Regions from separate parts of the Faecalibacterium sp. i21-0019-B1 genome, predicted to be linked through region 1. Evidence: a T-box and tRNA genes for the amino acid it is inferred to sense, from the RefSeq annotation. Region 1 holds a T-box; the other holds one or more tRNA genes.
The links. A T-box is a leader RNA that pairs with one kind of tRNA and senses whether it is charged. The one in region 1 lies ahead of metG (methionine--tRNA ligase), so its partner is inferred to be a tRNA-Met.

Region 1 (15,503 bases):
GTGCCACGGCTGCCAGTGTGTTCCAGATGAACAATTCGGGCTTCCACGCCGAGATCACGCTGGAAAAAGAGAAACTCGTGTTCTTCTCGGTGCCTTACGATGACGGCTTTACGGCCTATGTCAACGGGCAGGAGGCCGACATTGTGGAGGTGGACGAGGGATTGATGGCTGTGCTGTGCCCGGCAGGTGAAAACAGCATCGATTTTGTCTACCAGCCCGACGGCATCCGGCTGAGCCGTGCGCTGACTTTGGGCGGCATTGTGGTATGGCTGGCGTACACGGCGTACTTCGTCTGGCGCAAGCGCCGCACAAAGCGGGCCTGATGCACGGAAGAATGACTTTGTGCTGTAGAAAAAAGAAATTTTTGAAATTTCCCCTTGACTTTATGCCAATAAAGTGTATAATGCAATCAAACCGATGAGGCGGAAGAGAACCTGCACAGCGCATCTTCAGTGAGCCCGGACAGTGAAAACGGGCGAGAGCGGGGCAGAGCTTCGTGGGCCGCCGAGGGCCGGGCAAATGGGCAGCAAGCCTTAGTAGCTTTGGACGGAAGTCTCCGTTACAGGACAGGGGAGTGTTGGCTCTCCGTGAGAGGCTCTGCATTTTGCAAAGCAGGGCAAGCAAGGTGGCACCGCAGAATCGAACTTTACCGATCCTGTCCTTGTGGATAACACACAGGGACAGGGTCGTTTTTTATTTGTAAGACCCGTCCCGCAAAGGGAGCGGGTCTTTTACTTTTGCCGCCCGCTCCGGGAAAGGAGTTTGCTATTATGAAAAACGTTACCATGATCTCCCGCCGCAGCTTCCTCAAGGCCGCTATGGCTGCTTCCGCCGTTTCTGCACTGGCATTCACCGGCTGCGGCGGCTCCGCTTCCAGCACCGTGGCTGCATCTTCCACTGCTTCTTCCGCTGCCGCTTCCGCAGCAGCCGAGGGCGGCCAGACCTTCAAGGTGGGCATCGTCAACTATGTGGATCATGCTTCCCTCAACCAGATCGTGGAATCTGTGGAGAGCCGTCTGGATGAGCTGGGGGCAGAGAAGGGCGTTACCTTCGACTACGCCGACTACTACGCAAATGCACAGGCTGACCAGTCCAACCTGAACCAGATCGGTGCCGACCTCGTAGGGGACGGCGTGGATGTGATCGTGGCTGTGGCTACCCCCACCGCCGCAACCATGCTGGCCGCTGTGGAGGATACCGATATCCCCGTTGTCTACTCTGCTGTCACCGACCCCGCCGCTGCAGGCTTTGACGGCGAGGAGAACATCACCGGCACCTCCGACGCACTGAACACCGAGGCCATCATGAACCTGATCACCGCTGTCAACCCGGATATTGACACCATCGGCCTGCTGTACGACCTGAGTCAGGATGCCTCCACCCAGGCCATTGCCGATGCAAAGGCTTTCTGCGATGCCAACGGCATCAAGTACATTGAGAAGAACGGCACCACCACCGCTGAGGTGCAGATGGCTGCCGAAGCCCTGATCGCTTCCGGCGTCAAGGCCGTGTTCACCCCCACCGACAACACCGTGATGACCGCAGAGCTGTCCATCTACGAGACCTTTACCGAGGCAGGCGTGCAGCACTACACCGGTGCCGACAGCTTTGCACTGAACGGGGCCTTTGTGGGCTACGGCGTGGATTACGTCCAGCTGGGCGAAGCCACTGCCGATATGGTGGCAGAGCTGCTGTGCGAGGGCAAGACCACTGCAGACCTGCCCTACCAGACCTTTGATAACGGTATCGTCACCATCAACACCGAGACCTGCGAAGCGCTGGGCCTTGACCTCGACACCGTGAAGGAAGCCTTCAAGTCCTACTGCACCGAGATCGTGGAAGTAACCACCGCAGAGAACTTCTCTTAAAAAAGTACCCTCTCAGTCAAAACCTGACGGTTTTGCCAGCTCCCCCGAAGGGGGAGCTTTTGGCGGTTCTAGGAAAAGTTTTCGATTCAATTGCAAAGTGTGCAGCTTTGCCAGAGGCTCTCCCTTTGGGAGAGCTGGCGCGTAAGCGCCTGAGAGGGCGAGGACGCCGCCCACAGCGCCGCGCTTTCGCAGAAAGCGGCGCTGCAAATGCCGTTTTCCGTCACGACCCTACTCGTGAAAAGGGGATTCAGAAAAGCCCGCAGGCTTTTCTGAATCCCGAATAAAAACCCAATTCCGCTGAATATGGCCAGAGCAAAAGCGGAGGCCATTTTAAATCGTCCAATCAAAAAGAAACATAAAAGGAGCACACACATGCTGGCGAGTATCTTTTCGCTCAACGTCCTACAGACGGCGCTGGAACTGGGCTGTATCTATGCCCTGGTGGCGCTGGCACTGTTCCTGAGCTATTCCATCCTGAACATCGCAGATCTTTCCACTGACGGCTGCTTCACGCTGGGCTGCGCCGTGGCCTGTCAGGTAGCACTGACCGGCCACCCCATTCTGGCCCTGTTCGCAGCCATGGCGGCAGGTGTGTGCTCCGGCTTTGTTACGGCTTTTCTGCAGACCCGCCTTGGCGTGGAGAGCATCATGGCAGGCATCATCGTCAATACCGGCCTTTACACCATCAATCTGGCCGTGATGGGCTTTTCCTCCACCATGTCGCTGGTCAAGACCGACACTGTTTTCTCGCTGGCAAAGGGCTCACTGAGCTTCCTTGGCGGCTGGTATAAGCTGGCCATCGCGCTGGCCATGATCCTGCTTGCCGGTGCGGCGATGCTGGGCTTTCTGGGCACCCGGCTGGGCCTGTCCATCCGCGCCACCGGTGACAACGCTGCCATGGTGCGTGCTTCCAGCATTAACCCGGCTTTCACCATTACGGTGGGCCTGTGCATTTCCGGCGCATTGTGCGCCCTCTCCGGCGGCCTGCTGGCACAGTATCAGAAGAGCTGCGATATCAATGTGGGCACCGGCATGGTGACCATCGCACTGGCTTCCCTCATCATCGGCGAGACTCTGCTTGGTAAGCGCACCATGTTGCGCCGGATCATCGGCGTGGTGTTCGGCAGCTGCCTGTACCGTTTTATCGTGGCTGTGGCCCTGCGCTTCAATGTGCCTGCCGCCGCCATGAAGCTGGTATCTGCCATCATCGTGGCCATCGCCATTTCGATGCCGGCCATCAAGGAAAAAATCGCCTTTGAGCAGCGCAAGCATGGGGCCTGCCGCCGCCGCGTGACCACCGGCAAGGAGGGAAAGTAAGATGGAAATGCTTCAGCTGAACGATCTGCACAAGACTTTCAACCCCGGCACGGTCAATGAAAAAGTGGCCCTGAACGGTGTCAGCCTGCACATGGAAGCCGGGGACTTTGCCACCATCGTGGGCTCCAACGGCGCGGGCAAATCCACCCTGTTCAACGCCATCACCGGCGGCTTCATCGCCGACGAGGGCAGCATCCTGCTGGGCGGACAGGATATCACCTTTGAGCCGGAGCACCAGCGCAGCAAGGTCATCGGCCACCTGTTTCAGGACCCGCTCAAGGGCACGGCACCCAACATGACCATTGAGGAAAACCTTGCACTGGCCTATCTGCGTGCCGGCACCGCGCCCCACGCCATCTTCTCCCGCATCTCCCGCAAGGACAAGGAAGTGTTCCGCGAAAAGCTGGCGCTGCTGGATATGGGCCTTGAGGACCGCATGAAGCAGCCGGTGGGACTGCTTTCCGGCGGCCAGCGGCAGGCGCTGACCCTGCTCATGGCCACCCTCGTCACCCCCAAGCTGCTGCTGCTGGACGAGCACACCGCCGCACTGGACCCCGCCACCGCCGAAAAGGTACTGGAGCTGACCAGGAGCATCGTGGCTGAAAAGAAGATCACCTGCCTGATGGTCACCCACAATATGCATCAGGCACTGGAGCTGGGCAACCGCACCCTGATGATGGATTCCGGCCGCATCGTCTTTGACGTGAAGGGCGAGGAACGCAGCCGGATGACTGTGGACGACCTGCTTGAAAAGTTCCGCGAGAACGCAGGCAAAAATCTGGATAACGACCGCATCCTGCTGAGTAAAGTGGAAAAGTGATCCGGACAGAAAAGCACAGCCCCGACAGACCATGCAGTCTGCCGGGGCTGTATTTTTGCGGGAAAGTGCACCGCAGGGAAAAGCGGTTCCCCCTGAAACTGCAAATCCCCCCTGCGCAGATGCACAGAGGGGATTTTAAATATCAGAAATTACTGAACGTATTCAACCGTGTACTCGAAGCCGTACTCTTCCTGCAGCTTCTTCACCTCGGCCTCGCAGTCCTCGATGAAGGTGGGGGCGTAGACGGAAGCGCCATTGTGGGCCTTCTTGTAGTCCTCAACGATCTGCTGCAGCTTTGCCCAGCCCTCGTTGGCCTTGTTCTGGTCGATGCTGTCGGGGAAGTTGATGATGAACTCGCGGTGCTTAGGAATACGTGCTTTCATGGTAGGTTCTCCTTATAACAGTTTGGATTTTGATTGTTGATTTATACAGAAGCACAGAGAAAAACCTGTGCAACTTGCGAAAAACGAATCACAGCCCGTATACCCGGCGGGCATTTTCGGCTGTGGTGCGGAACACCTCTTCGGCAGAGATGCCCCGCAGCTGGGCGATATACTCGCCCACATAGCGGATGAGGGAGCTGTCACAGCGGGTGCCGCGCACCGGCTCCGGTGCCATGTAGGGGCAGTCGGTCTCCAGTACGATGCTTTCCAGCGGCAGGGCGCTGATGGCTTTTGCCGCCCGCTTGGCACCCTTGAAGGTACACGCCCCGCCAAAACCGATGAACAGTCCCTGCTTTGCCAGCCACACCGCGTCATCGGCACTGCCGGAATAGCAGTGGACGATGCCCTTGGGCTGGTATTTTTTCAGCAGGGCGTAAACGTCGGCGTGGGCGTTGCGGTCGTGCACGATGATGGGCTTGTCCAGTTCCAGCGCCAGCCGGATGTGTGCCTCAAACATGGCCAGCTGGGCATCCTTGGGCACAGGCCAGTGGTAGTCCAGCCCGCACTCACCCACAGCTACCACCTTGGGGTCCTCGTAATACTGGGCCAGAGCGCGCATCTCGGCGGCCCAGTCCCCGCCGTACACCGAGACCGTAGGAGCCGGGCCTTCCTCGCCGCAGTCGGCGGCGGGCAGCAGGCTTTCCGGGTGGATGCCAACAGCCGCCACCACCCACGGGTAACGGTGCGCCAGCTCCAGCACTTTGGGTGCATCCCCGGAGTGGGTGGCCTGTTCACACACGCCCACCACGCCCTTGCCGGGCAGGCTGCCCAGCAGGAAATCGCGGTCTGCGTCAAAAGCGCGGGCACTGTAGTGCGCGTGGGTGTCAAAAATGGGGCCGGTCATTTGCTCTCCTTTTTGGCGGGGGCCTTGTTCACCAGCCAGATGCCCACACACACGAACACCAGCGCCGCCAGATACTGCCAGCGGAACAGGGGTTCGCCGTTGAGCACGGCGCTCAGCAGTACGTTGACCACCGGGTTCACGAAGCCAAAGATGGCAATGCGGCTGACCGGGTTGTTCTTCATCAGCAAGGCCCACAGCACATAGCCTGCCCCGCAGATGAAAGCCAGATACAGCATGACCACCACCGCCAGTGCGTTTTGCACATGGAGGCTGCCGCCCAGCACAGTGCCCAGCACGAACAGTGCCAGACCGCCCACGAACAGGTTGATGAAGCAGACGGCAAAGCTGTCTGCTTTTTTGGTCACGGATTTGTTCCACGGGCCGGACAAAGTAAAGATGACGGTGGCCGTCATCATGCAGAACACGCCCCAGCCGCTTCCGCTGCCGTGGTTGCCCAGCGTGCCGATGAGCACGCCTGCAAAGCCGATGACACAGCCCAGCGTTTTGGCAGGGGTCATGCGGTCGGCGTTGCCGTAGATGAAATGGGCAAAGATCACGCCCAGAAAGCTCTGGGTGCTGTTCAGGATGCCGCCAAAGGCACCCGTGAGCATGGCAACAGCGATGTAATAGAATGCGTACTGGGTCGTGGTCTGCCACAGGCCCAGAGCACAGCACTCCGCTGCCACTTTGCCGCGGGGGAACTTGGGCAGGCGGTTCTGCAGCAGAACACTGCCCAGAAGCACCAGAAAGCTGCCCAGCATGAACCGCACACCGGCAAAGCAGAAGATGGAGGCGGTGTTGCCGGTCTCAATGGAGAACAGCCGGTAGCCCAGCTTGATGAACGGGAATGCCGAGCCCCACAGCACATTGCAGAAGATGGCCAGCAGCACGGCGAACACCGGCGTGCCGAAGATCTTATCCAGCCATTCCGCGCGGGAAAGCGTTTTGTTTTCCTGCATGGCGGCTCAGTGGATGCGGCTGCCTACGGGGGTGTCGTCGCCGTAGAAAGCGATGGAGCAGCCGCCGTCGGCGGTATCAGCAGCAAAGATCATGCCCTCGCTGACATACTTGCCCTTCATCATGGGGCGAGGTGCCAGATTGCACACAATGCCGATCTTCTTACCGATCAGGTCTTCCGGCTTGAACCACTTTGCAATGCCGGAAAGGATGCAGCGCTCCCGCTCGCCGTCAAACACGGTCAGGTGCAGCAGCTTCTTGCTTTCCTTCAGGTTCTCGCAGGCGCGCACTTCGGCCACGCGCAGTTCCACCTTGCAGAAGGTGTCAAAGTCGATCTCTTCCTCGTGGGTAAAGTCCACGGTGCTCTCCTCGGCGGGGGCGGCAGCCTTCTTCTCAGCTTCAGCCTTGGCCTTGTTGGCAGCTTCGGCAGCGGCCTTGCGCTTCTCGTCCTCTTCCTTCAGGTGGGCAATTTCCTTTGCCACATCGATGCGGGGGAACAGTGCCTCGCCCTTGTGCACGGTGTAGGTCTCCTGTACGCCGTAGGTGGTCTTGGTCAGGTCCAGAGCAGATGCGTCCAGACCCAGTTGTTCCATCATCTTGGGTGCGGTGGTGGGCAGGTATGCGTTCAGCAGGATGCCGCACACGCGCAGTGCCTCGCACAGGTGGTACAGCACGCTCTCCAGACGGGCCTTGTTGGCCTCGTCCTTGGCCAGTGCCCAGGGAGCGGTCTCGTCGATGTACTTGTTGGCGCGCTGGATGACCGCAAAGATCTCCATCAGGGCCTGCGGGATGGTCAGGCTGTCCATGTCGGCCGTGACCTTTGCAGTCAGCTCGTTGACCATGGTCTCCAGCTCGGTGTCAATGGCTTCGGTACCGGCCACATTGTGCACGGTGCCGCCGAAGTACTTCTCGCACATGGCGACGGTGCGGCTGAGCAGGTTGCCCAAATCGTTCGCCAGATCGCTGTTGATGCGGGTGATCAGGGCTTCGTTGGTGAACATGCCATCGTTGCCAAAGGGAATCTCACGCAGCAGGAAGTAGCGGATGGCATCCACGCCGTAGCGGTCGCACAGGATCACAGGGTCCACCACATTGCCCACGGACTTGGACATCTTGCCGCCGTTCATCAGCAGCCAGCCGTGGCCGAACACCCGTTTGGGCAGGGGCAGATCCAGAGCCATCAGCATGGCGGGCCACAGAATGGTGTGGAAACGCAGGATCTCCTTGCCCACCATGTGAAGGTCGGCAGGCCAGAACTTGTCGTAGTCGTGATATTTTTCGTTACCGTAGCCCAGCGCGGAGATATAGTTGCTCAGGGCATCCACCCACACATACATGGTGTGCTTGGGGTCGAAGGGCACGGGGATGCCCCACTTCACGGAGGTGCGGGACACGCAGGTGTCCTGCAGGCCCTGCTTGATGAAGGCAATCATCTCGTTCTTGCGGCTCTCAGGCTGGATGAACTGGGGGTTCTCCTCGTAGAGCTTCAGCAGGCGGTCGGCATACTTGCTGGTCTTGAAGAAGTAGGCTTCCTCGTGTGCGTCGTACACTTCGCGGCCGCAATCGGGGCACTTGCCGTCCACCAGCTGGCTGTCGGTCCAGAAGCTCTCGCAGGGCTTGCAGTAGTGGCCGATGTACTCGCCCTTGTAGATGTCGCCCTGCTCATACAGCTTGGTGAAAATTTTCTGGCAGGACTCCATATGGTAGTCGTCGGTGGTGCGGATGAAGCGGTCGTAGCTGACGTCCAGCAGCTTCCACAGATCCTTGACGGTGGCTACGATCTTGTCCACATACTCCTTGGGGGTCACACCGGCATCGGCGGCCTTGTCCTGGATCTTCTGGCCGTGCTCATCGGTGCCGGTCAGGAACATGACGTCATAGCCCTGCATCCGCTTGAAGCGTGCCAGTGCGTCGCAGGCGACAGTGGTATAGCTGTGGCCGATGTGCAGCTTGTCGCTGGGGTAGTAGATGGGAGTGGTGATGTAGAATGTCTTGTGCTCACTCATAGGTTGATACTCTTCCTTTCCTGATTTGGCGGGGGACGAAAAAAGCCCTCATCCTGCCGGACTGAGCCGGACAAGGACGAGAGCTTGTAACTTTCGTGGTACCACCTTGCTTCGCCGCACCCTTGCGGGCGCAGCCTTTTGCCGGGCAAAAAAGCACGGCGCAGCGCGGTAACGGGCGCACCCGTCGCAGGCTCAATTTTCACCTGCGCAGCTCCGAGACCATCTTCGGCATCGCGCGGCCTGCCCGGTTCCATCCTTCGGGCTTTCTGTCAGGCGCAGACGGTGCGTACTCTTCTCTTCACAGCCAATTTACATTGTTATGTCTATAATACGCAAAAATGGTGGGTTTGTCAACATTAAATCTCGTAATCCAGACAGAACCGTGCCTTGGTGTAGGGCCGCACCTTGCCGTCGGCCACAGCCACATGGGCGGGATGGACGGAGTAGCCCTTGAGGGCCTCGGCGCTTTCAAAGGTGGTGTCCAGCATCAGGTCGGCGGTGGAAGAGGGGAGACCGTTGATGTTGACATGCACTTCCACAAGGCCCGGGACCTTGCCTGCCAGACCTTCCAGCCCTTCCTTGATGCCTGCCTTGACGGCGGCTTTTTCGGCATCGGACAGCTCGTCCTTCAGCTGCCACAGGATCACATGCTTGACCATAATAAAAAAACCTCCTGCGTTTTTTCTCATTGTAGCAGGGTGAGAAAAAATCCGCAAGAGGAAAGCTGCAAAGTATTATTGGGGTGCGAACAGCAGAACCACCAGAAGCACGGCACAGAGCACCGAAAGTCCGATGCCCTCCAGCCGGGTCAATTTGATGTACGCTTCCGTTGGTTCGGTCTGTGTATACCGTCCACGGTCATGCAGGGCAATGGCATCTTCCGGATGCAGCGCCATAAAAATGCCGAACCCGATGCCGAAAAGTGCGGTTAAGATCGATAAGATGACTTCCATAGCAACCCCTCACTTTTTGGTTTTGTCGTCCCTGCTCAGAGTATAGCACAGATACGAGATCAGCAGGGCAGCGCACAACACGAGCGCTGCCACCATCAAAATGGAATTCAGCGGCTCGACCCTGGGAAGAAAGGTGTTGACCAGATAGAGTGCACCGCAAAGGATCGAAGCAATGCCGTAAAATTTGCGGAAGTGCTTCTTTTCGTCCTCACTGCTCCATCCGGTGCCGGTGCCATTGTACAGATCCCGGATGCCGCGGTACAAAAACAGCACACCCAGCGCGGCGTTCAGCCAATCCCAGTCCGAAAGATTCAAATTCATGGTGACCCCTTTCCGGCTGTCAATCCGCACTATGGTTCCAGCTTTCGTAAGCGACAAGATAAAGAAGGTCTCCCACGATGGCGATGCCGAAGATGATACGGTAAATCAGCGATGTAACAGGTGTGAAAGCTAGGATCAGAAAGGCGATGCTGTTGAGCATGTAAAACACGCCGTTCTTTTTCTGCCAGAAGGCGCGGTACTCCGGGTCGCGGTGATACTGGTTGAACGGCAGATCGAGGAACGGGTCTTTGCCTTGAAGATCCCGAATGCCGGAGATGAACCAGATAACGGTCAGCACAAGGTTGAACAGAGTGGAAAACGAAACGAACGACTCCATGAAATGCACCTCCCATCTTTTTCCACAGTATACCACAGAAAAGTGCAAAAACAAAGGACGGTATTCAACCTTCCTGCGTAAAATTTGCACAAATCGGGTGTTGACTATTGGTAAAAACAGCACAAAATAAAACCAGCCGGACGAGGCGGTTGCAAGCCCTCGTCCGGCTGGATACTTACTTCTTCGGAGTCATAAGCCTCTTCTCCTTGGGGTTCCTCATTTTCGGAGTAAACGTTTCATAGGGTGACTCTCCTTAGAAACTACTGGAAACTGAGAATCTATTTCAAGGGGACTGATTACTTAGTACATTGGATTGACCCTTCTCTTAACTGATGGAGTGCGGCACCGAGATTCGAAAGATGAATTTCATATTACCACATTCTTTCGAGTTAGATTCGCCAGGGGCAAACTACTTAGTACATTGGTAGAACTCCTTTTTTGCTATTCAAATAATGTTCTCCGTACAAAAGATACCTTCATAGGAATCATCTCCGGCGGATTTATTTGAATCGCTGGGGGTTAAGTTTATCGACAGGTTGTCGTGTAATCGCATTTTTGATGCTCAAGACTGGCTCATTTTTGTTGTGTTTTTATACGGGGGAAACATCCCGTCTGTGGTGAGCCTCTATTTTGCTTCTCAGCGAATCCCGACAGCCTGTCCCTGCTGTGCGGGTTCCATATCGACCATCGGTCTCGCTCCTTTCTGCTTCAAGTCAGCGGGATTAGCTCTCTCTTGAGCTTCTGCTGTACTTCTCTGGTTTCTGGCTTTATTATACATATTCCTGATTGATTTGTCTATTCGCAGAGTGCACAAGGATAGAAATATAAAATTGTGCAGTTCTTGAAAAACAGCAGATAGAACGTGCAAAATGCCGCTTTCTGTGCGGTGTGCCCGGGCGATCGGGCCCTTTGGGGAGGAACTCTGTGCCCTGCAGGGAGGGCTGCCGGGAGAGTCACAGCAAAGCTGCCCAGAAGTTCCGGGCCGTTTGTGGAGGATTTTGCGCAAAACGGGAGAAAGTGTCCACAGGGTATTATGCGTCAGATCGATTTGTGCTAAAATAGCACCAATGAATGGTAGTCGCCGCCGCCCCGCGAGATGAAAGTTTCGCGGGGCGGCTTTTTTGCGGCAAAAATTTAGACACAAAAGAAACGGAGAATCAAAATGCCTAAAACTTTACCGGAACGTATCTTCTTTACCATTGTCATGGCTGCAATTATGGTCTATGGCATGATCGTTTACAATGTGGCGCTGAACACAGGCGGTGTCACCAATGCCACCTTTGTTATGGCACTGCACGAGATGCCGATCATGGTTCCCATTGCCTGCGTGCTGGAATTTTTCGTGGTGGAGAAACTGGCCACCGGATTGGCGTTTATGTTCATGCGGCCCACAGATCGTCCGCAGTTCATCACCTATGCCATCTCGCTGATGATCGTGTGCATCATGTGCCCGGTGATGAGCCTGATCGCAACGGTGCTGTTTAAAGAACCCGGCTTTGGCACCTGGGTGCATACCTGGGGCTGCAATATGCCCATGGCTCTGTGCTGGCAGATGCTGTACTGCGGGCCGCTTGCCCGTGCCATCTTCCGGCTGATGTTCCGCCGCGGCGCAAAACAGGCGGACTGACAGATTTTAGATATGCAGTTATAATAAATATGTATAGGAGCGGGTGTAATACCGGACGAGACACCTATACGAATTTTATATATCGGGCATATAAAGTATGTACAATGGGGCATTTTTGATGGAAATATTTCCCGGAATGCCCTGAAGAAGCCATTGAAACCTAAGAATCGGCTAAGAAATTTGTGTAAAAAGTACATGCGAAGAGCGTTTTATTGGACAAGATGCACAACTTTTTTTGTATATCAATGCAGTAGAACCACCTAAAATGTAGAATGTGCACAAAGCCACTTGCCAATTTTCGTCAATCGTACTATCATACACAACGAAAAAAGACGAAGTGACCCGTGCAGGAGGGAGGGTGTGACCGGATAGAGCCGAACACCTTCCTTACTTTTTTCACAAAGCTGCGCCTTTTCTTCGAGCGATAAGAAGGACGCTGCGCCGCCGGGGCGGTGCGGCGGTCTTACCCCCGGAACCCTATTCTTCAGGAAGGAGGAAAAACAATTGAATAATCTGACCAAAGCATTGATGGAAGAGCTGACCGTCGAATACGTCAAGGTCGGCCCGCTGCAGATCCCGGAATCCGTGGTCATCAGCTGGGTGATCCTGGCCATCGTTACCATCGGCTCGATCCTGCTTACCAGAAACCTGAAGGTGGACCACATCAGCAAGCGTCAGGCCGTGCTGGAAATGGCCTACCTCGCAGGTACCAATTTCTTTGAAGGTCTGCTGGGCGAAAAGGGCAGGCGCTATGTGCCTTACCTGATGACCGTGGCCATCTACATCGCCTTCAGCAACCTGATCGGCGTGTTCGGTGTCAAGCCCCCCACAAAGGATCTGGATGTGACCGCAGCGCTGGCGCTGATGAGCATCATCCTGATCGAGGGTGCCGGCATCCGTGCACGCGGCGGCGTGGGCTTCCTCAAGAGTCTGTCTGCCCCCACTCCGGTCATGACCCCTATGAACATCCTCGAGATCGCCATCCGCCCCACCAGCCTGTGCATGCGACTGTTCGGCAATGTGCTGGGCGCATTCGTCATCATGGAGCTGATCAAGCTCGTGGTGCCCGTGTTCGTCCCGGCGGTGTTCAGCCTGTATTTTGACCTGTTCGACGGTCTGATCCAGACCTACGTGTTCGTGTTCCTGACTTCACTGTTCATGAAAGAGACCATGGGCGGAGAAGACTGATCCATTGATATTTACTGAATTTAAAAGGAGATTATTACTATGAATGGTTTGATTGCTCTGGGCGCTGGCATTGCAGCGCTGACCGGCATTGGCGGCGGTATCGGCATCGGCATCGCAACGGGTAAGGCAACGGAGGCAATCTCCCGTCAGCCCGAGGCATCCGGCAAGATCCAGACCAACCTGCTGCTGGGCGCTGCTCTGGCAGAAGGTACTGCAATTTTCGGCTTCGTCGTTGCACTGCTGATCATCCTGTTCCTGGGTCAGTAACGGAGGCGCAGACGAATGCTGAAGTTGGATATTAACCTGCTGTGGACCGTCGTGAACGTCCTCGTCATGTATGCGGTGCTGCGCAAGTTCCTGTTCAAGCCTGTTCAGGACGTGATCGCAAAGCGCCAGCAGATGGTGGACGCAAACCTGGCCGATGCGGAGACCTCCAAGAAGGAAGCCGCAGAGACCATGAACGCCGCACAGGAAAAACTGCGCAATGTGGACAATGAGGCCGCTGCCCGCCGCGAAGCCTACGAAAAGCAGGCTGAGGTCGAAAAGCAGCAGCTGCTGGCAGATGCCCGCAAGCAGGCAGACGCCATCGTGGCAGCCGGCAAGGCAAGCGCCGAGGCCGAACGCCAGAGCAAGCTGCGGGAAGCCGATGCCCAGACCACGGCACTGGCCCGTGCGATGTGCGAGAAGCTGCTGGCCCGCAATCTGACCGCCCAGGACGACGCACGTCTGCTGGACGATCTGCTGGAGAAAGCAGGTGCAGGCAATGGCAACTGAATTCAGTCGTGAATTTTTTGCGGACAACCGCATCGTCAAGGCCGAGCTGCGCAGCGCCCGCAAGCCCCGGGAAGAGGAGCTGAACCGGATCCGCGCCGAGGTACGCAAGCTGTATGATGCCACCGAGGTCATCCTGAACGTGACGGTGGACGAGAGCCTGCTGTCCGGCTATGTCCTGCAGGTGGGCGACCGTGTGTTCGATAACTCCGGCCGTCATCAGCTGGACAAGATGATGGAGGGCAAGCCCTCGCTGGCTACCCTCAAGACCCGCATTGAGGACTACAAGCCCGCCGAGACCTCTGCCGAGGGCGGTGTGGTCATCTCCTCTGCCGACGGCATCGTGCACGTCGAGGGCATGAACCGCGCCGTGTACGGCGAGATCGTCACCTTCGACAACGGTGCCAAGGGTATGGTGGAGAGCGTGGACCCCGAACAGCTGGGCATCATGCTGTTCGACGGAGCTGAGACCGTCGGTGTGGGCACCATGGTGACCCGCAGCGGCAAGCGTGCCGGCATCCCGGTGGGTGATGCCTTCCTGGGCCGTGTCATCAGCCCGCTGGGCGAGCCCATTGATGGCAAGGGCCCCATTGAAGCTGTGGGCTACAACCCCATCGAAAAGCAGGCCCCCGGCATTCTGGAGCGTCAGAGCGTGGATACCCCGCTCCACACCGGCATCCTCGCTATCGATTCCATGTTCCCCATCGGCCGCGGCCAGCGTGAACTGATCATCGGCGACCGCCAGACGGGCAAGACCTCCATCGCCACGGATGCCATTCTGAACCAGAAAAACACCGGTGTGCTGTGCATTTATGTGGCCATCGGCCAGAAGGCTTCTTCCATTGCCCGCGTGGCAGGCGATCTGCAGAAGCACGGTGCCATGAGCTACACCACCATCGTGGCGGCTACTGCTTCGGATTCCGCTCCCCTGCAGTACATCGCACCCTATGCCGGTACCGCACTGGCCGAGTACTTCATGAGCCAGGGCAAGAGCGTGCTGATCGTTTACGACGATCTGTCCAAGCATGCAGTGGCTTACCGTGCCATTTCTCTGCTGCTGCGCCGCTCTCCGGGCCGTGAGGCTTACCCCGGCGACGTGTTCTATCTGCACTCCCGTCTGCTGGAGCGCTCCTGCCGGATGCGCGACGATCTGGGCGGCGGTTCCATCACCGCACTGCCCATCGTTGAGACGCAGGCAGGCGACGTTTCGGCTTACATCCCCACCAATGTCATTTCCATCACCGATGGTCAGATCTTCCTCGAGAGCGCACTGTTCAATGCAGGCAACCGCCCGGCCGTCAATGTGGGTCTGTCGGTGTCCCGTGTGGGCGGCGCTGCCCAGACCAAGGCCATGAAGAAGGCCAACGCCAACCTGCGTATCGAGCTGGCACAGTACAAGGATATGGAGTCCTTTGCACAGTTCAGCTCGGATCTGGACGCGGAGACCCGCCGCCAGCTGGACCACGGCAAGGCTTTGATGGAAATGCTCAAGCAGCCGCTGTATCAGCCCAAGTCCGACGCCGAGCAGGTGGTCACGCTGGTGCTGGCTTCCCACGGTGTGCTGGACGAACTGCCCACTGCCGAGCTGCGCGCCAAAACTTCCGCATTTGTGCGTCAGTTCCGCGCGGATGTGTCCGGTACGATGGATAAGATCACCGCCACCGGCAAGCTGGAACCTGAAATGGTCGATGCCATCCTGAACGCCTGGAAAGCTTATGCGGGAGGCGACAGCCATGCCGTCCAGTAAGCTGCTGAAGGAGCGCATCGAGAGCATTCAGGACACCATGAAGATCACGAACGCCATGTACCTGATCTCCTCGTCCAAGCTGCGCAAGGCACGTAAGAACTACCAGAATGTATCGCCCTACTTCAACCGTATGCGCGATACCATTTCCCGCGTGGTGCCCCACCTGCCGGAAGAGCCGGTGCATCCGTTCTTCCACGAGCGTAATATCGCAAACCCCAAGCGGGCCTACATCGTGCTGACGGCAGATAAGGGCATGGCAGGCGCTTACAACCAGAACATCATCAAGTTCCTCAAGGAAAATGCG
Region 2 (15,503 bases), 850 kb from region 1:
ACAGACAGAATGATGAAAAGAGAGGTATTCAACTATGGCTCAGAACAAGATCTCCCGCCGCAGCTTCCTGCGTGGTGCAGGGGCATCCGCAACCATCGCAGCCGCCAGCTGCATGGCACCCTCTGCAGCCGCCTGTGACATCAAGTCTCTGTGGAGCATGGATCTGCAGATCCTTGCTACCAGCGATACCCACGGCAAATTCGATCCATGGGACTACGCCGCCAACAAGGCAGATGCTTCCGGCAGTGTGGCCCAGCAGGCGACTGCCATCAAGCAGTGCCGCACCCGGAACACGCTGGTGGTGGATGCAGGCGATACCATTCAGGCCAACTCCGCAGAGCTGTTCCTGAACGATGACCTGCATCCCATGGTCGCTGCCATGAATGCCATCGGCTATGATATCTGGACCACCGGCAACCATGAGTACAACTACGGCATGGATGTGCTGAAAAAGGTCATGGGACAGCAGAAGGCCAAGGTGCTCACCGGCAACGTTTACGCACCGGACGGCACCCCGCTGGCCGATGGCTACACCATCATCAAGAAGGGCACCGTCAAGATCGGTGTCATTGGCATGGTCACCCCCAACATCATCCGCTGGGATGCCAAGAATCTGGAGGGCTGGAAGGTCACTAACCCTGTGGACGAGAGCCGCAAAATCATCGATAAGATCAAGGATCAGGTGGATGTTCTGATCGGCGTCATGCACATGGATACCGAGAACGAGTACGGTGTGTACGGCTCCGGCGTTACCGATCTGGCCAATGCCTGCCCGGAGTTCGACGTCATCGTGGGCGGCCACGGCCACAGGAGCATCCCCAACATGATGATCAACAACGTGCTGGTGGTGGAGAACAAGAACGCCGGTGCCACCCTGTCCGAGATCCACGTCTATCTGGAGCGCCAGCTGGACGGCAAGTGGAAGGTCGTGAACCGCACCTCTGAAAACCTGCAGATCAAGGAGTACGAGCCCGATCCGGAGCTGACCGCTTTGCTGGCCTCCTACGACACCCGCGCCAAGGAAGACGCTGTTACCCCCATTGGCGAGCTGAAGGGCGGCGATCTGGCCCCCGAAAACGAGATCGACTGCCTGCCGCAGGCCATGGTGCAGGATACCGCGCTGCTGGACTTCATCAACGAAGTGCAGATGTACTACACCGGTGCGCAGGTCTCTGCTACCGCCCTGACCTCCATGACCTCCCAGATGCGCGCGGGCACCATCCGCAAGTGCGATATGGCCAGCATCTACACCTACCAGAACACCCTGTACAAGCTGCAGATGACCGGCGAGCAGCTGCGCCGCTTCATGGAGTGGTCTGCTGCCTTCTTCAAGACATGGAAGCCGGATGAAGTGACCATCGCCTTTGACCCCTCGGTGCGCTACTACCTGTACGATGCTTTTGAGGGCGTCAGCTACGAGCTGGACATCTCCAAGGAGCCGGGCCACCGCATCAAGAACCTCAAGTGGCCGAACGGCAAGGCCGTGAAGGACACCGACACCTTTGTGGTGGCAGTGAACAACTACCGCGCCACCACCCAGCTGCTGACGGCTGCGGACATCTTCCTGCCGGGCGAAGAGCTGCCCAAGCTGCTGGAGATCGATGTGCGCGGCGACGTGGGCGGCATCCGCGAGCTGCTGGGCGAGTACATCCGCACCGTGAAGGGCGGTACCATCGAGCCGCACGTGAACAACAACTGGAAGATCGTGGGCAACAACTGGAAGGCCGCCGATCACCAGAAGGCTGTGCAGCTGCTGCGCGAGGGCAAGCTGGCCCTGAATGAGAATGCCGATGCACGCACGCTGCCTGGCAAGGCCATCACCACGGCGGATATCGCCAAGTTCTAAAAAACAGTTTCCTGTAAAAAGGGGCTTTCCGTGTTGGGACGGAAAGCCCCTTTTTTGTGTGAGAAACGGGCGGATTTTCAACCGTTTCCCGGGAATTGGTTGAAAAAACAGTACCATTCCGCAGCATTTCGTGGTACAATGAAACTGTATTGGTCTCGCTGCTGTGGGCAGATGGGAGCAAGCGGCCAAACCGGGCGCGGAAAGGAAGCCAGAAAAAACCATGCAGGAAACGACCATTGCAGCCATTGCAACAGCGCCGGGCGCAGGCGGCATTGCCGTCGTGCGGCTCTCCGGTGCGGAGAGCTATCCCATAGCAGCCCGGGTGTTCCGCCCGGCCAACGCCGCAAAAAAGGTGGAGGATGCCAAAGGCTACACCGCCATGTACGGCACATTCCGGGAAGGGGACGAAGCCTTTGATGAGGGGGTGGCCCTGTTTTTCCGCGCGCCCCACAGCTATACCGGCGAGGACGTGGTGGAGCTTTCCTGCCATGGCGGCAGCGCCGTGGCCCGCCGTCTGGTGGAAGCCTGTCTTGCTGCCGGTGCGCAGCCTGCCGCGCCCGGCGAGTACACCCGCCGCGCGTTCCTGAACGGCAAGCTGGGTCTGACGCAGGCCGAAGCGGTGATGGATCTGATCTCGGCGGATGGCCGTCAGGGTGCCGCGCTGGCCAATGCCGCGCTGGGCGGTGCGCTGGCAAAGAAGATCAGTGCCCAGAAGGAAGCGCTTACCGCCATTCAGGCTCACCTTGCCGCATGGGTGGATTTTCCCGAAGAGGATGTGCCGGAGCTGGACGGTGACCATCTGCACCGCGTACTGAGTGGGGTAAAGGCAGAGCTGGACGAGTTGATCCATAATTATCAGGCGGATACCGTCCTGCGCGAAGGTGTGGACTGCGCCATTGTGGGCAGACCAAATGCGGGCAAATCCACACTGCTCAACCTGCTGGCCGGGTTCGACAGGGCCATCGTCACGCCGGTGGCTGGCACCACCCGTGACGTGGTGGAGCAGGCGGTACAGCTGGGGGATATCCAGCTGAATCTGTTCGATACCGCCGGTCTGCGCGAGACCGAAGATGCCATTGAAGCCGAGGGCATCCGCCGCAGCTGGAAAAAGCTGGAGGAGGCAGGCCTGATCCTGGCTGTGTTCGATGGCTCTGAGCCGCCCACGCGGGAAGATCTGGAGCTTGCACAGCGTTGCACAGGCCGTCCAGCCATTGCACTTATCAACAAAGAGGATAAACCAACGCAATTTGACGCAGAGTTCATAGCGCCCTGCTTTGCCATGGTGCTGCCGGTGTGCTGTCAGGAGGAGGAGAGCCGCAAGGTGATCTCCGCTGCGGTGGCCCGCCTGCTGGGTACCAGCCAGATCGACCCCCATGCCGCCAGTCTGTCCGGCCAGCGTCAGCTTTCCGCCGCACTGCGTGCACGGGACGCTGTGGCCGGTGCACTGGATGCTGCCGCAGGCGACTTTGGGCTGGATGCCGTTTCCGTCTGCGTGGACGACGCACTGGCCGCCCTGTGCGACCTGACCGGTGAGAACGCCTCGGAAGCTGTGATCGAACAGGTGTTTGAACGTTTCTGCGTGGGAAAGTGACGAAGAGCTTCCCGCGCGAAGCGTGGTCGCGTGTTTAAAGTTTGATGCCTTTTGCAAAATGCATCGCCGCCGGGTATGTTCTCTTTTGCGTGCCAAAAGAGAACCAGAAAAGCACCCGCTACTTTCGAGGCGCGGGAGGCACGAATTAAGGGCTACTCGCCCTTAATAATCCCAAAGGAGATGGGCTCCATACAAAAAATCCAAGTCGCTCCGCTAGAGGATTTTTTGTGTTACGCCGATTTGTAGTCGCTTGCGCGACGAGCCATACGGACAAGTTTATGCGTTATCTGCTGCGCGACAGCTGCAGGCTGACAGCAGCAATATGCCGTTTCCTGTTACGACCCTTTCCCGTGAAAAAGTAAATTCGAAAAGCCCGCAGGCTTTTCGGATTTACAAATTTAAAAAATATATTTCCGCTGAACATGCCCAGAGTGAAACGGAGGGCATTTTAAATCATTTGTTAGAGGAAACCCGAAAGTATATGAACCACTTAGGAGATTATGACGTTATCGTCATCGGTGCCGGCCACGCTGGCATCGAGGCAGCTCACGCCGCCGCAACGCTGGGCGCGAGAACGGCCGTGTTTACCATGAGTCTGGATGCCATTGGCAACATGCCCTGCAACCCCAGCATTGGCGGCACGGCAAAAGGTACGCTGGTACGTGAATTAGATGCGCTTGGCGGCGTGATGGGCCTTGCTGCAGATGCCACCTATCTGCAGAGCCGGATGCTCAACAAGGGCAAAGGCCCGGCGGTGCACGCCCTGCGTGTGCAGACCGACCGCAAGCGCTACCATGAATATATGAAGCATGCATTGGAACTCACGCCCGGCCTTGCCATCCATCAGGCTGAGGTTGTGAGCATCGAGACCGAGAACGGCCGTGTGAAGGGCGTTGTGACCCAGCTGAACGGGGAATACAGCGCCAAATGCGTGGTCATTGCCACCGGCACGAATCTAGGCGGCAAAATTTTTGTGGGCGATGCGTGGTACGCCTCTGGCCCGGACGGGATGCACGCCGCTAACGCCCTGACCGACAGCCTGAAGGCTGCCGGGCTGCCGCTGCGCCGGTTCAAGACCGGCACCCCTGCCCGGGTGCACCGCCGCAGCATCGATTTTTCCAAGCTGGAATGCCAGCCCGGCGACCCGGACAATGAGCTGCAGCCCTTCAGCTTTATGACCGATGCACCCATGCACAACAAGGTGGAGTGCTGGATCGCCTATACCAACCCCGAGACCCACAGGATCATTCTGGATAACATCCAGCGCAGCCCGCTCTATGGCGGCATGATCGAGGGCGTTGGCCCGCGCTACTGCCCCTCCATCGAGGACAAGGTGGTGCGCTTTGCGGGCAAGGACCGCCACCCCATCTTTGTGGAGCCCTGCGGCGAGAACACCGAAGAGATGTATCTGCAGGGTGCCTCCAGCAGCCTGCCGGAGGATGTGCAGAATGCCTTCTACCGCAGCATCAAAGGGTTTGAGAACATTGAGATCATGCGCCCGGCCTACGCCATCGAGTACGACTGCGTGGACCCCACCAGTCTGGAAGCCACGCTGGAAAGCAAGATGGTGCGGGGACTGTACGGTGCGGGTCAGTTCAACGGCACCTCCGGCTACGAGGAAGCCGCCGCCCAGGGCCTGCTGGCCGGACTGAACGCCGCCCGCAATGCGCTGGGCAAAGAGCAGCTCATTCTGCCGCGCCACACCAGCTATCTGGGCACACTGGTAGATGATCTGGTCACCAAAGGGGTCATGGACCCCTACCGCATGATGACCAGCCGCAGCGAGTACCGCCTGACCCTGCGTCAGGACAACGCCGACCAGCGACTGACCCCCATCGGCAGGGAATACGGCCTTGTGCAGGATGACCGCTGGGCCAAGTACCAGCACACCCAGAGCATTCTGGAAGCGGAGCGCCGCCGCCTGCACGAGACGCATCTGCGCACCGCCGACCTGCGCACCGCCATGGAAGCGGCCGGTCTTGCCCCTGCTGCCGAGGGCGGCATTGCGGAAGAGCTGCTGCGCCGCCCGGAGATCAGCTATCCGCTGCTGGCCGGTGTCATCGGCTGGGGCGAGGAGATCACCCCCATGCTGGCCGAACGGCTGGAGACCGAGATCAAGTATGCAGGCTACATTGCCCGGCAGGACCGGATGATCCGGGACGTGGCCCGGCATGAAAAGACCCTGATCCCGGACGACTTTGAATATGCGGATCTGGCCGGCCTGACGCTGGAAGCCCGCGAAAAGCTGGCCCGCATCCGGCCGAAGAACCTCGGTCAGGCGGGCCGCATCCCGGGCGTATCGCCCTCCGATGTGGCGCAGCTGAGCATTGCACTGGCAGCGAGAGGAAAATAAAATGGAAGAACTGAAGCTTTACGAGGGCCGTCCTGCCGACTGCACCGGGCGGCTGGAAAAAGAGATCCGTACCTATGACCTGCTGGACAAGCTGGGCATCCAATTCTGGCGCACCGACCACGGCTGGATGAAGGCCGATACCATGGAGGACTGCCATGTGATCGATGCCTGTCTGAATGCCACCGTGTGCAAGAACCTGTTCCTGTGCAACCGGCAGAAGACGAACTTCTATCTGCTCATGATGCCCGGGGACAAGCCCTTCAAAACCAAAGAGCTTTCCCATCAGCTTGGCATTGCCCGCCTGAGCTTTGCCTCGCCCGAGGATATGGAGCAGTATCTGGACTGCACGCCCGGCTCCTCCTCCATTATGGGCCTTGCCAATGATGCTGAAAATAAGGTGCAGCTGCTGATGGATGAGGACATAAAGGCAGGAGAGTACCTCGGCTGCCACCCCTGCATCAACACCTCCTCACTCAAGCTGCGAACGGCAGATGTGCTGGAAACTTTCCTGCCTGCCGTGCACCACGAGCCGATTTTCGTCCAGCTGACCGGTGAATGAAAGAAAGGACAACACCCATGATCGACAAACAGCGTCTGGAAGCAAAATGTTCCACATGGAACATCACTCTCACCGGCACCCAGCTGGACCAGCTGGATGCCTTTGCCGAAATTCTGGTGGACTACAACCAGAAGGTCAACCTGACCGCTATCACCGACCCCGAGGGGATCGAGGATAAGCACTTCCTCGACAGCCTGCTGTTTGCCAGCCAGCCGGAAGTGGCGGGCCGCATGGTGGATGTGGGCGCAGGCGCAGGCTTCCCGGGCATCGTGACCAAAATCTACAAGCCGGAACTGGAGTTGACCCTGATGGAGCCCACCGGCAAGCGGGTGGAGTTTTTGAAGTACGCCTGTGCCCAGCTGGGTTTGACCGGCGTGGAGTTTGCAAAGGAGCGCGCCGAGGAAGCCGCCCGCAAGGCGTGGCGTGAACAGTTTGATCTGGCATCTGCCCGGGCTGTGGCTGCGCTGCCCATGCTGGCCGAATACTGCCTGCCGCTGGTAAAGGTAGGGGGAAACTTCCTTGCCATGAAGGGCTCTTCCGGTGAGGAAGAACTGGCCGCAGCGCGCGGTGCCATCAAAAAGCTGGGCGGCGAGTACAAAGAGACCCGCACTCTGCACCTTCCGGGCGGCGACACCCGCACCCTGATCCTGTGCAAAAAGATTTCGCAGACTCCGACAGCCTACCCCAGAAACGGCGGAAAAATTGCGAAAAGCCCGTTGAAATAACGAAATATCGATAGAATTTTGTAAAACCCTGCCGAACGAAACTTCTGGCAGGGTTTTTATTTGTGTGATACACTGTGCCTGAAGCCTGAGTTTTCCACGCTTTCCCGGGAAAATGTGAAAAACAAAACCCATCCACCACGCGAAAGGAGCCGTGTATCCATGTTTGAACGCAAAAAGCAGGCGGGCAAGATTTATTTCCTGCCCATCGATCAGATCAGGCCGTCACCGTTTCAGGCACGGCGGGAGTTCAGCGAGCAGGAGCTGGCTGCGCTGGCCCAGAGCATCCGAGAAAATGGTCTGCTGCAGCCCATCTCGGTGCGAAAAGTGTCGGATGGAGGCTACGAACTGGTAGCCGGGGAGCGGCGGCTCCGTGCCTGCCGCCTTGCTAAAATGAACACCATCCCTGCCATCCTCTGTGATTACGACGATGAGCGCACCGCCGCGCTCGGTCTGCTGGAAAACATCCAGCGGGCCGATTTGAACCCCTTTGAGCAGGCGCAGGGCTTAAAGGATGTGATGGTGCTGTGGGACTGCACCCAGGCCGAGGCCGCCAAACGTCTGGGCATGGCGCAGCCTACCCTTGCCAATAAACTGCGGCTTTTGCAGCTGAACGCCGATCAGCGGCAGTTCGTGCTGGACAACAACCTCACGGAGCGCCATGCCCGGGCGGTGCTGCGTTTGCCGGAGAACCGCCGCAGTGAAGCATTGATCAACATTGCCAAGCGCCGCATGAACGCCCGCCAGACTGACCTCTACATTGAACAGCTGCTCAACACCCCCGCAAAAGGCAGGCACCGCATCTCGATGGTCAAGGATGTGCGTATTTTTGTGAACACCATCGACCATGCCATCCGTCTGATGACCGATAATGGTGTGCCCGCCACTGCCCACCGGGAGGAGAAGGATGGGTATATCGAATATACGGTGCGCATCCCAACCACCGCCGCCGAACGGTAAAATTGTTCCATGTGGAACAGGGGACGAACTCCCTCAGTCAAAACCTGACGGTTTTTCCAGCTCCCTCGGAGAGGGAGCCTCTGGCGTGCCGGAAACTTTGCAATTTATCCGGCAGCTTTCCCGCCATGTCAAGGGCCCCATCCCAGAGGGGGCTGGCATCGAGCAAAGCGAGATGACTGGGGGAGTTTCTCACGGCGTGAACCCTCTCCGTCACCTGCGGTGACACCTCTCCCAAAGGGAGAGGCTCTGGCGAAACCGCAAGCTTTGCGGTTTGCCCGGAAACTTTGCCGTTATGCCAAGGGCTCTCCCTTTGGGAGAGCTGGCAAGCCCGACAGGGCTTGACTGAGAGGGCTAGCCAGCTTCCCGGCGCGCATTCCAAATCGTTGATTCGGCTCCCAAAACCGTGCAGTTTTTGATTTTCCCACCTCTAAAAGTTAAAAATCCAGCGGAAAAACGCTTCAGATGGTTCAAAAACCGATTTGGATGTGCTATACTAGGTGTTAAGGTGCCTGTATGGACGGGAAACCGGCGGGCATGACTGCGAATGTTCCACATGGAACAATTAAATTTTCCCGGAAGGAAGAATTGTGCGTGGCAAAAATTGTAGCAATTGCGAACCAGAAGGGCGGCGTTGGCAAAACCACCACCGCCGTCAACCTGTCGTCCTGCGTTGCGGCGCTGGGCAAGCGGGTGCTCATCGTAGACCTTGATCCGCAGGGCAATACCACCACCGGCTACGGCATCCCGAAGCGCAGCGTGGAAAAGGGAACCTACGAGATCCTGATCGGTGAAGCGCGGGCCTCCGAGGCCATCCGTAAGACCGAGTACCGCACCGATGTCATCGGCTCCAACACCCGTCTGGCCGGTGCCAGTCTGGAAATGATCGACCTGCCCGCTCGTGAGAGCCGCCTGCGCAAGGCGCTGGCCGAGGTGCAGAAGGACTATGACTTCATCTTTATCGATTGTCCGCCCAGTCTGGACCTGCTCACCCTGAACGGCCTGAGTGCCTGCGACAGCGTTCTCATTCCGGTGCAGTGTGAGTATTACGCGCTGGAGGGTCTTTCGGAGCTGATCAGCACCTTAAAGACCATTCGCAAAAAGTACAATCCGTATCTGGATATCGAGGGCGTGGTGTTCACCATGTTCTCGCTGCGGTATAACCTGACCGTGCAGGTGGTGGAGCAGGTGCAGAAGTATTTCGGCTCCAAGGTGTACAAGACCACCATCCCGCGCTCCATCCGCATTTCGGAGGCGCCCAGCTACGGCCAGCCCATCAATTTCTATGAACCCAAGGGCAAGGGCAGCGAAGCGTACATGGATCTGGCAATCGAATTTGTCAAGAACAACCGCCCGCACGAGCCCAAAAAGGCCCGCCGCAAAAGTGCACCCGTCGCAGAGCAGACGAAAAATGCTCTGGAAGATTAAACCTCAGGGGGAACATGAATGGCAAGAGGAAAAGGAGGACTTGGCCGCGGGCTGGACAGTCTGTTTGAAGATGCCGCCCCGGTTTTTGAGTCCGGTGCAAAGGTAGACACCTTGCCCCTGCGTGAGATCGAACCGGACCCGGAACAGCCGCGCAAGACCTTTGACGAACAGGCGCTGGGCGAACTGGCGGCCAGCATTGCAGAGCATGGTCTGCTGCAGCCCATCGCGGTGCGTCCGCGCCCGCGCGGCGGCTACAGCATCGTGGCAGGTGAGCGCCGCTGGCGTGCCTGCCGCATGGCAGGGCTGAACGATGTGCCGGTGGTCATTAAGGAAGTCAGCGACGAGCAGGCCATGGAGCTGGCTCTGGTGGAAAATCTGCAGCGCGAGGATCTGGACCCGGTGGAAGAAGCAACCGGCATCCGGGAGCTGATGACCCGCTGCGGCCTGACGCAGGAGCAGGCGGCACAGAAGCTGGGCAAGAGCCGCAGCGCACTGGCCAACAGCCTGCGCCTGCTGAACCTGCCGGAAAACGTGCTGGAACTGCTGAAAAGCGGCTTTATCAATATCGGCCACGCAAAGGTGATCCTGAGCCTGCCCACGCCGGAGCTGCAGGAGCAGGCGGCGCAGATCATCGCAGACAACCAGCTGAACGTGCGTCAAGCCGAGGCGCTGTGCAAAAAGCTGGCAAAGCCCGCAAAGGAGCCCAGAGAACCCAAGCCGCGGGGCATTCTGCCGGTGGAGGTGGAAGAAAGCCTCAAGCAGGTGCTGGGCAGCGAGGTGAACGTGGCCTACCACGACGGCAAGGGCAGGCTGACCGTGCATTTCTATTCCGATGAACAGCTGCGGGCCTTTGCCAACCTGCTGGGACAGTACCAGAACGAAGAATAAAGCGATCCAAGGCGGGCGACCGTCTTTGAACGGCACAGGGGAGGGGATCTTCTGTGCGAACCGAAATAGAGCAAGGAGAGTCAATCATGCTTGATATCAAATTTGTCCGTGAAAACCCGGACGCTGTCAAGGAAAACATCAAGAAGAAGTTTCAGGATGCAAAGCTCCCGCTGGTGGACGAGGTCATCGAGAAGGATGCCAAGTACCGCGCATGCCTGAAGGAAGTGGAAGCCCTCAAGGCTGCCCGCAACAAGCTGAGCAAGGCCAACGGCCCCCTGTTCGGCCAGCTGAAGAAGTGCACCGATGAGGCACAGAAGGCTGAGCTGCAGGCTCAGATCGATGCCAACAATGCCGCCGTCAAGGCCGACGCCGACAAGATGGCTGAGCTGGAAAAGGAAGAAGAGACCCTGTCCGCACGCATTCAGGAGATCATGTACACCATTCCGCAGATGATCGATCCCAGCGTGCCCATCGGCCCGGATGATACCTACAACGTGGAAGCACAGCGCTTTGGTGAGCCTGTGGTGCCCGATTTCCCCATTCCGTACCACACCGAGATCATGGAGAGCTTCGACGGCATCGATATGGACGCTGCAGGCCGCGTGGCCGGCAACGGTTTCTACTATCTGCTGGGCAACATCGCCCGCCTGCACGAGGCTGTGCTGGCCTATGCCCGCGACTTTATGATCAACAAGGGCTTCACCTATGTGATCCCTCCCTTCATGATGCACGGCAACGTGGTGCAGGGTGTCATGTCCTTCCCGGAAATGGATGCTATGATGTACAAGATCGAGGGTGAGGACCTGTACCTGATCGGCACCAGCGAGCACACCATGATCGGCCGCTTCATCGACCAGACTCTGGACGAGGCCACTCTGCCCCTGACCCTGACCTCCTACAGCCCCTGCTTCCGCAAGGAAAAGGGCGCTCACGGCATCGAGGAGCGCGGCATTTACCGCATCCATCAGTTCGAGAAGCAGGAAATGATCGTGGTCTGCCGCCCCGACGAGAGCGCTGACTGGTACGAGAAGCTGTGGAAGAACTCTGTGGAGCTGTTCCGCAGCATGGAGATCCCGGTGCGTCAGCTGAACTGCTGCTCCGGCGACCTGGCCGACCTGAAGGTGAAGAGCTGCGATATCGAAGCATGGAGCCCCCGCCAGCAGAAGTACTTCGAGGTCTGCTCCTGCTCCAACCTGGGCGATGCACAGGCACGCCGCCTGCACATCCGCGTGAAGGGCAAGGACGGCAAGACCTATCTGGCCCACACCCTGAACAACACCTGCGTGGCACCTCCGCGTATGCTGATCGCCTTCCTGGAGAACCATCTGCAGGCCGACGGCACCGTGACCATCCCCGAAGTGCTGCAGCCGTATATGGGCGGCCTGAAGGTCATGGTCCCCACCCACAAGAAGGGCTGAAGAATTGACCGGCTTTTCCACAAGGCTCGGATAAATGGTTGAAAAATCCCGCTTTCTATTCAATGGAAAGCGGGATTTTTACGTATCTCCGTTTGTATTTTGGACGACACGAAAAAATATGATTTTTTTAAAAATATGTGTTGACAAAAGGGGTATCTGTGGGTATAATAATAGAGCACTGTTCAAGTGCACAAACAATATGTGGCGGTATAGCTCAGTTGGCTAGAGCATTCGGTTCATACCCGAAGTGTCACCGGTTCAAATCCAGTTACCGCTACCACTTTTACAGAGTTTCGCTAAGGTTAGGGGGACGGTCGTCTGCAGTAGTGGACGATGGAAGTCGGAGGTTTTAGCGAAGCTCTGTATTTCTAAGGCCCGTTGGTCAAGCGGTTAAGACACGGCCCTTTCACGGCTGTAACATGGGTTCGATTCCCGTACGGGTCATAAAAACGCCTTTGCGCATTGCGCAAGGGCGTTTTTAATTTGACCCGTACGGGAATCGAACAGCACGGCCCTGCGCAGCAGGGTAAGCAATCAGCCCAGTGGGCTGTTGCTTAGTGCGCGGGTCCCAACGACTAGGAACGTCTAATGTGGTAGCTGTTTCATGCAACCCGTACGAGGAATCGAAGGAACACGGCCGCCCGCAGGCGGCAAAAAAGAGCCCAGTGGGCTCTTTTTTAGTGCTCCGGGTTGCGGCTCCCAGCATCCGCGCGTGCCTTGGGCGGCACTTGCGTCTTGCTGGCCGCTGCCCCAACAACTCCTCCCTGCATCGGCCACTGGCCGCGGTCGTCGTTGTTGCAAGTCCCATCCTGTAGGAATGTCTAATGTGGTAGCTGCCGCTGCATTCGCTCGGGGGATTTTTAATTTGACCCGTACGGGAATTGCAGCTGAGCTGACCGCCGCCAGCGAGCAAAGACTTCCCCCGGTCGGGGGAAGATGTCGCATAGCGACAAAAAGGGGAGTACAGGGAAGCGAAGCTGGAGCCGTGGTCAGCGGAATGCGAACGCCGCTCCAAGCTGGGCTTTGCGCTGCGCACCATCCGCGAGGATGAGGACGCTGCCGCCGCCATCGGCATCAACCCCACCAAGTACAAGGTGATCGCGGTCGTCATTTCGGCCATCATTGCCGGTCTGGTCGGCTTCTTCTACGTCAGCTACATCCGCTACATCGACCCCGATATTATGATCCAGTCCAAGTCCACTGAGATCGTGCTGCCGGCAGTCGTGGGCGGCGCTGCCTACATCGAAGGCCCGCTGATCGGCGGCCTCATCATGATCCCGCTGAGCGAGCTGCTGCGTGCAAACTTTGCCGCCATCCTGCCCGGCATCAACATGCTGATGTATGCCATCGTGCTGATCGTGGTCATCCGCTTCCGTCCGTCCGGTATTCTGGGCTGGTACATGAACTCGAAGGTCAAGACCTTCATCGATGAAAAGATCCTCAAAAAGCCGTCTCTGGACGTGCTGGAAGAGTATGAGCTGATGGCAGACAAGGGAGGGAAGTAATCATGGCAGAAAAGCCTATTATTGAAGTCCAGAGCCTGACCAAGCGGTTCAAGGGTCTGACCGCCGTGCATGATGTTTCTTTCTCGGTGGAGAAAGGCTCCATCACCGGCATGATCGGCCCCAACGGTGCTGGTAAATCCACCACCTTCAACATGATCTGCGGCTACTACCCGCCCACCGAAGGCAAGATCTTCTACAATGGTGAGGACATCACCAACAAAAAGGCGTATGAGTACACCAACATGAAGATCGCCCGCACCTTCCAGATCATGAAACCTCTGAAGAACCTGAGCGTTCTGGATAACGTCACCGCCGCCGCCTACTTCGGCCACGCCGGTGCAAAGAGCGAAAAAGAGGCCAAGGAGCGCGCCATGGAGGTGCTGCACTTCACCGGCCTGTACGAAAAGCGTCATGTGATCTCCAAGGACATGGGCACGCCGGACCAGAAGCGTCTGGAGATGGCCCGCGCTCTGGCCACCAAGCCCGAAGTGCTGTTTCTGGACGAGAACATGGCAGGCTTGAACCCGGCTGAGACCGAAGAGGCCATCCAGCTGATCCGCAAGATCAACGAGTCCGGTGTCACCATCCTGCTCATCGAGCACATCATGAAGGCGGTCGTGAGCCTGTGCGAGAAGGTCATCGTCCTTCACCACGGCGAAAAGATCGCTGAGGGCACGCCCGAGCAGGTCATGAACGATCCTTACGTCATGGAGGTGTACCTGGGCACCAAAAAGGAGGGCGCAAGTGCTTAAAGTTGAAGGTCTGAACGCCGGTTACGGCTCTGTGAACATCCTGTGGGACATCGGCTTTGAGGTGAAGGATGGCGAGATCGTTGCCATCCTTGGCTCCAACGGTGCCGGTAAGACCACCATGGTGCGCACCATCACAGGCATGGTCAAGGCCAGCTCCGGCAAGGTGGAGTTCAACGGGGAGGACCTCTCCGGCAAAAGCTCCCGCGTTATTCTGGACAGCGGCATCGTGCAGGTGCCGGAAGGCCGTCAGCTCTTTACCGAGATGACCGTGCTGGAAAATCTGGAGCTGGGTGCATTCAATAAGGAGACCAAGGCGCATTTTGCAGAAAATCTGGAAAAGTGCTATAACTGGTTCCCCAAGCTGCGCGAGCGCGCAAAGCAGGCTGCCGGCACCCTGTCCGGCGGCGAGCAGCAGATGGTGGCCGTGGCCCGTGCGCTGATCGGTATGCCCAAGCTGCTGATCCTGGACGAGCCCAGTCTGGGCCTTGCCCCCAACATCGTGGACGACATTCTGGAAGTGGCCAAGACCATGGTGAAGAATGACGGCATCTCGGTGCTGCTGGTGGAGCAGGATATCACCAAAGCCCTTGCAGCGGCTGACCGCGGCTATGTTATTGAGAATGGCCGCGTGGCACTGGAAGGCACCGCCGCCGAGCTTTCGGCAAACGAGCACGTCAAGAAGGCGTACCTCGGCATCTGATTTTGGAAACTGGATGTCCGGCGGGCACTACTTCACACGGTGCGGCGGGGCATCTCGGATTAACAAGCTGTTTTTTACAAACAGAATGGAGGACAATTATGAAAAAGATCTCTCGTAGAAGCTTCCTGAAGGCATCCGCTGTTCTGGGCAGCGCAGCTGCTCTGACCGCCTGCGGCGGCTCTTCCGCTTCCACCAGCACTGCAGCATCTACCAGCACCGCAGCATCCGGCAGCACTGCAGCAGCCAGCGGTGATACCATCAAGATCGGCACCATCTACGCAATGTCCGGCGGCAACGCAGCCATCGGCGAGAACATCCTGCGCGGCATCGATTTTGCAGTGGACGAGATCAACAAGGCAGGCGGCGTGAACGGTCAGATGCTGGAAGTTGTCCGCGGTGACCACGCAGGCGACGCAGCCACCGGTAAGTCTGAGGCAGAGCGCCTGATCACCCAGGAAGGTGTCAACGTCATCATGGGCTGCCATATGTCCGTTGTTACCGAGGTCGTGGCTCAGGTCTGCCAGCAGTACGGCATCCCCATGATCACCGCTATCTCCACGCTGGACCGTCTGACCGACGAGGACCACAAGGACTACGATTACTTCTTCCGTCTGTGCCCGCTGAACTCCGTCTACGTGGAAGATATGCTGAAGTATCTGCAGGACTCCAAGGAGCAGACCGGCAACGAGATCAAGAAGGTCGCCATCTTCACCGATAAGGCTGCCATCGGTCAGGAGCTGATCCGCTGCGTCAACCTGTTCGCACCCGATTACGGTCTGGATGT

Region 2: it encodes a tRNA-Met, which carries the amino acid that the T-box ahead of metG (methionine--tRNA ligase) is inferred to sense. The anticodon was not compared.

Annotation. Positions count from the first base shown of each region.
Region 1 covers NZ_AP031425.1:2,174,199-2,189,701, reverse strand. Annotated here, with positions in the region: gene ACGHP1_RS10900 (YfhO family protein) at 1-323, shown strand, start outside; gene ACGHP1_RS10895 (ABC transporter substrate-binding protein) at 771-1,868, shown strand; gene ACGHP1_RS10890 (ABC transporter permease) at 2,241-3,185, shown strand; gene ACGHP1_RS10885 (ATP-binding cassette domain-containing protein) at 3,193-4,005, shown strand; gene ACGHP1_RS10880 (hypothetical protein) at 4,155-4,388, opposite strand; gene ACGHP1_RS10875 (TatD family hydrolase) at 4,477-5,292, opposite strand; gene ACGHP1_RS10870 (DMT family transporter) at 5,289-6,251, opposite strand; gene metG (methionine--tRNA ligase) at 6,258-8,255, opposite strand; T-box leader at 8,325-8,566, opposite strand; gene ACGHP1_RS10860 (Dabb family protein) at 8,612-8,914, opposite strand; gene ACGHP1_RS10855 (hypothetical protein) at 8,990-9,208, opposite strand; gene ACGHP1_RS10850 (hypothetical protein) at 9,218-9,529, opposite strand; gene ACGHP1_RS10845 (hypothetical protein) at 9,549-9,866, opposite strand; gene ACGHP1_RS10840 (DUF2798 domain-containing protein) at 11,029-11,493, shown strand; gene ACGHP1_RS10835 (F0F1 ATP synthase subunit A) at 11,998-12,681, shown strand; gene atpE (ATP synthase F0 subunit C) at 12,721-12,948, shown strand; gene ACGHP1_RS10825 (ATP synthase F0 subunit B) at 12,964-13,455, shown strand; gene atpA (F0F1 ATP synthase subunit alpha) at 13,445-15,199, shown strand; gene atpG (ATP synthase F1 subunit gamma) at 15,186-15,503, shown strand, end outside.
Region 2 covers NZ_AP031425.1:3,019,887-3,035,389, reverse strand. Annotated here, with positions in the region: gene ACGHP1_RS15020 (5'-nucleotidase C-terminal domain-containing protein) at 35-1,846, shown strand; gene mnmE (tRNA uridine-5-carboxymethylaminomethyl(34) synthesis GTPase MnmE) at 2,067-3,437, shown strand; gene mnmG (tRNA uridine-5-carboxymethylaminomethyl(34) synthesis enzyme MnmG) at 3,919-5,790, shown strand; gene ACGHP1_RS15005 (prolyl-tRNA synthetase associated domain-containing protein) at 5,792-6,349, shown strand; gene rsmG (16S rRNA (guanine(527)-N(7))-methyltransferase RsmG) at 6,367-7,074, shown strand; gene ACGHP1_RS14995 (ParB/RepB/Spo0J family partition protein) at 7,234-8,031, shown strand; gene ACGHP1_RS14990 (ParA family protein) at 8,623-9,456, shown strand; gene ACGHP1_RS14985 (ParB/RepB/Spo0J family partition protein) at 9,475-10,344, shown strand; gene serS (serine--tRNA ligase) at 10,431-11,762, shown strand; tRNA gene ACGHP1_RS14975 (tRNA-Met) at 11,966-12,042, shown strand; tRNA gene ACGHP1_RS14970 (tRNA-Glu) at 12,135-12,206, shown strand; gene ACGHP1_RS14965 (branched-chain amino acid ABC transporter permease) at 12,740-13,267, shown strand; gene ACGHP1_RS14960 (ABC transporter ATP-binding protein) at 13,270-14,019, shown strand; gene ACGHP1_RS14955 (ABC transporter ATP-binding protein) at 14,012-14,719, shown strand; gene ACGHP1_RS14950 (ABC transporter substrate-binding protein) at 14,818-15,503, shown strand, end outside.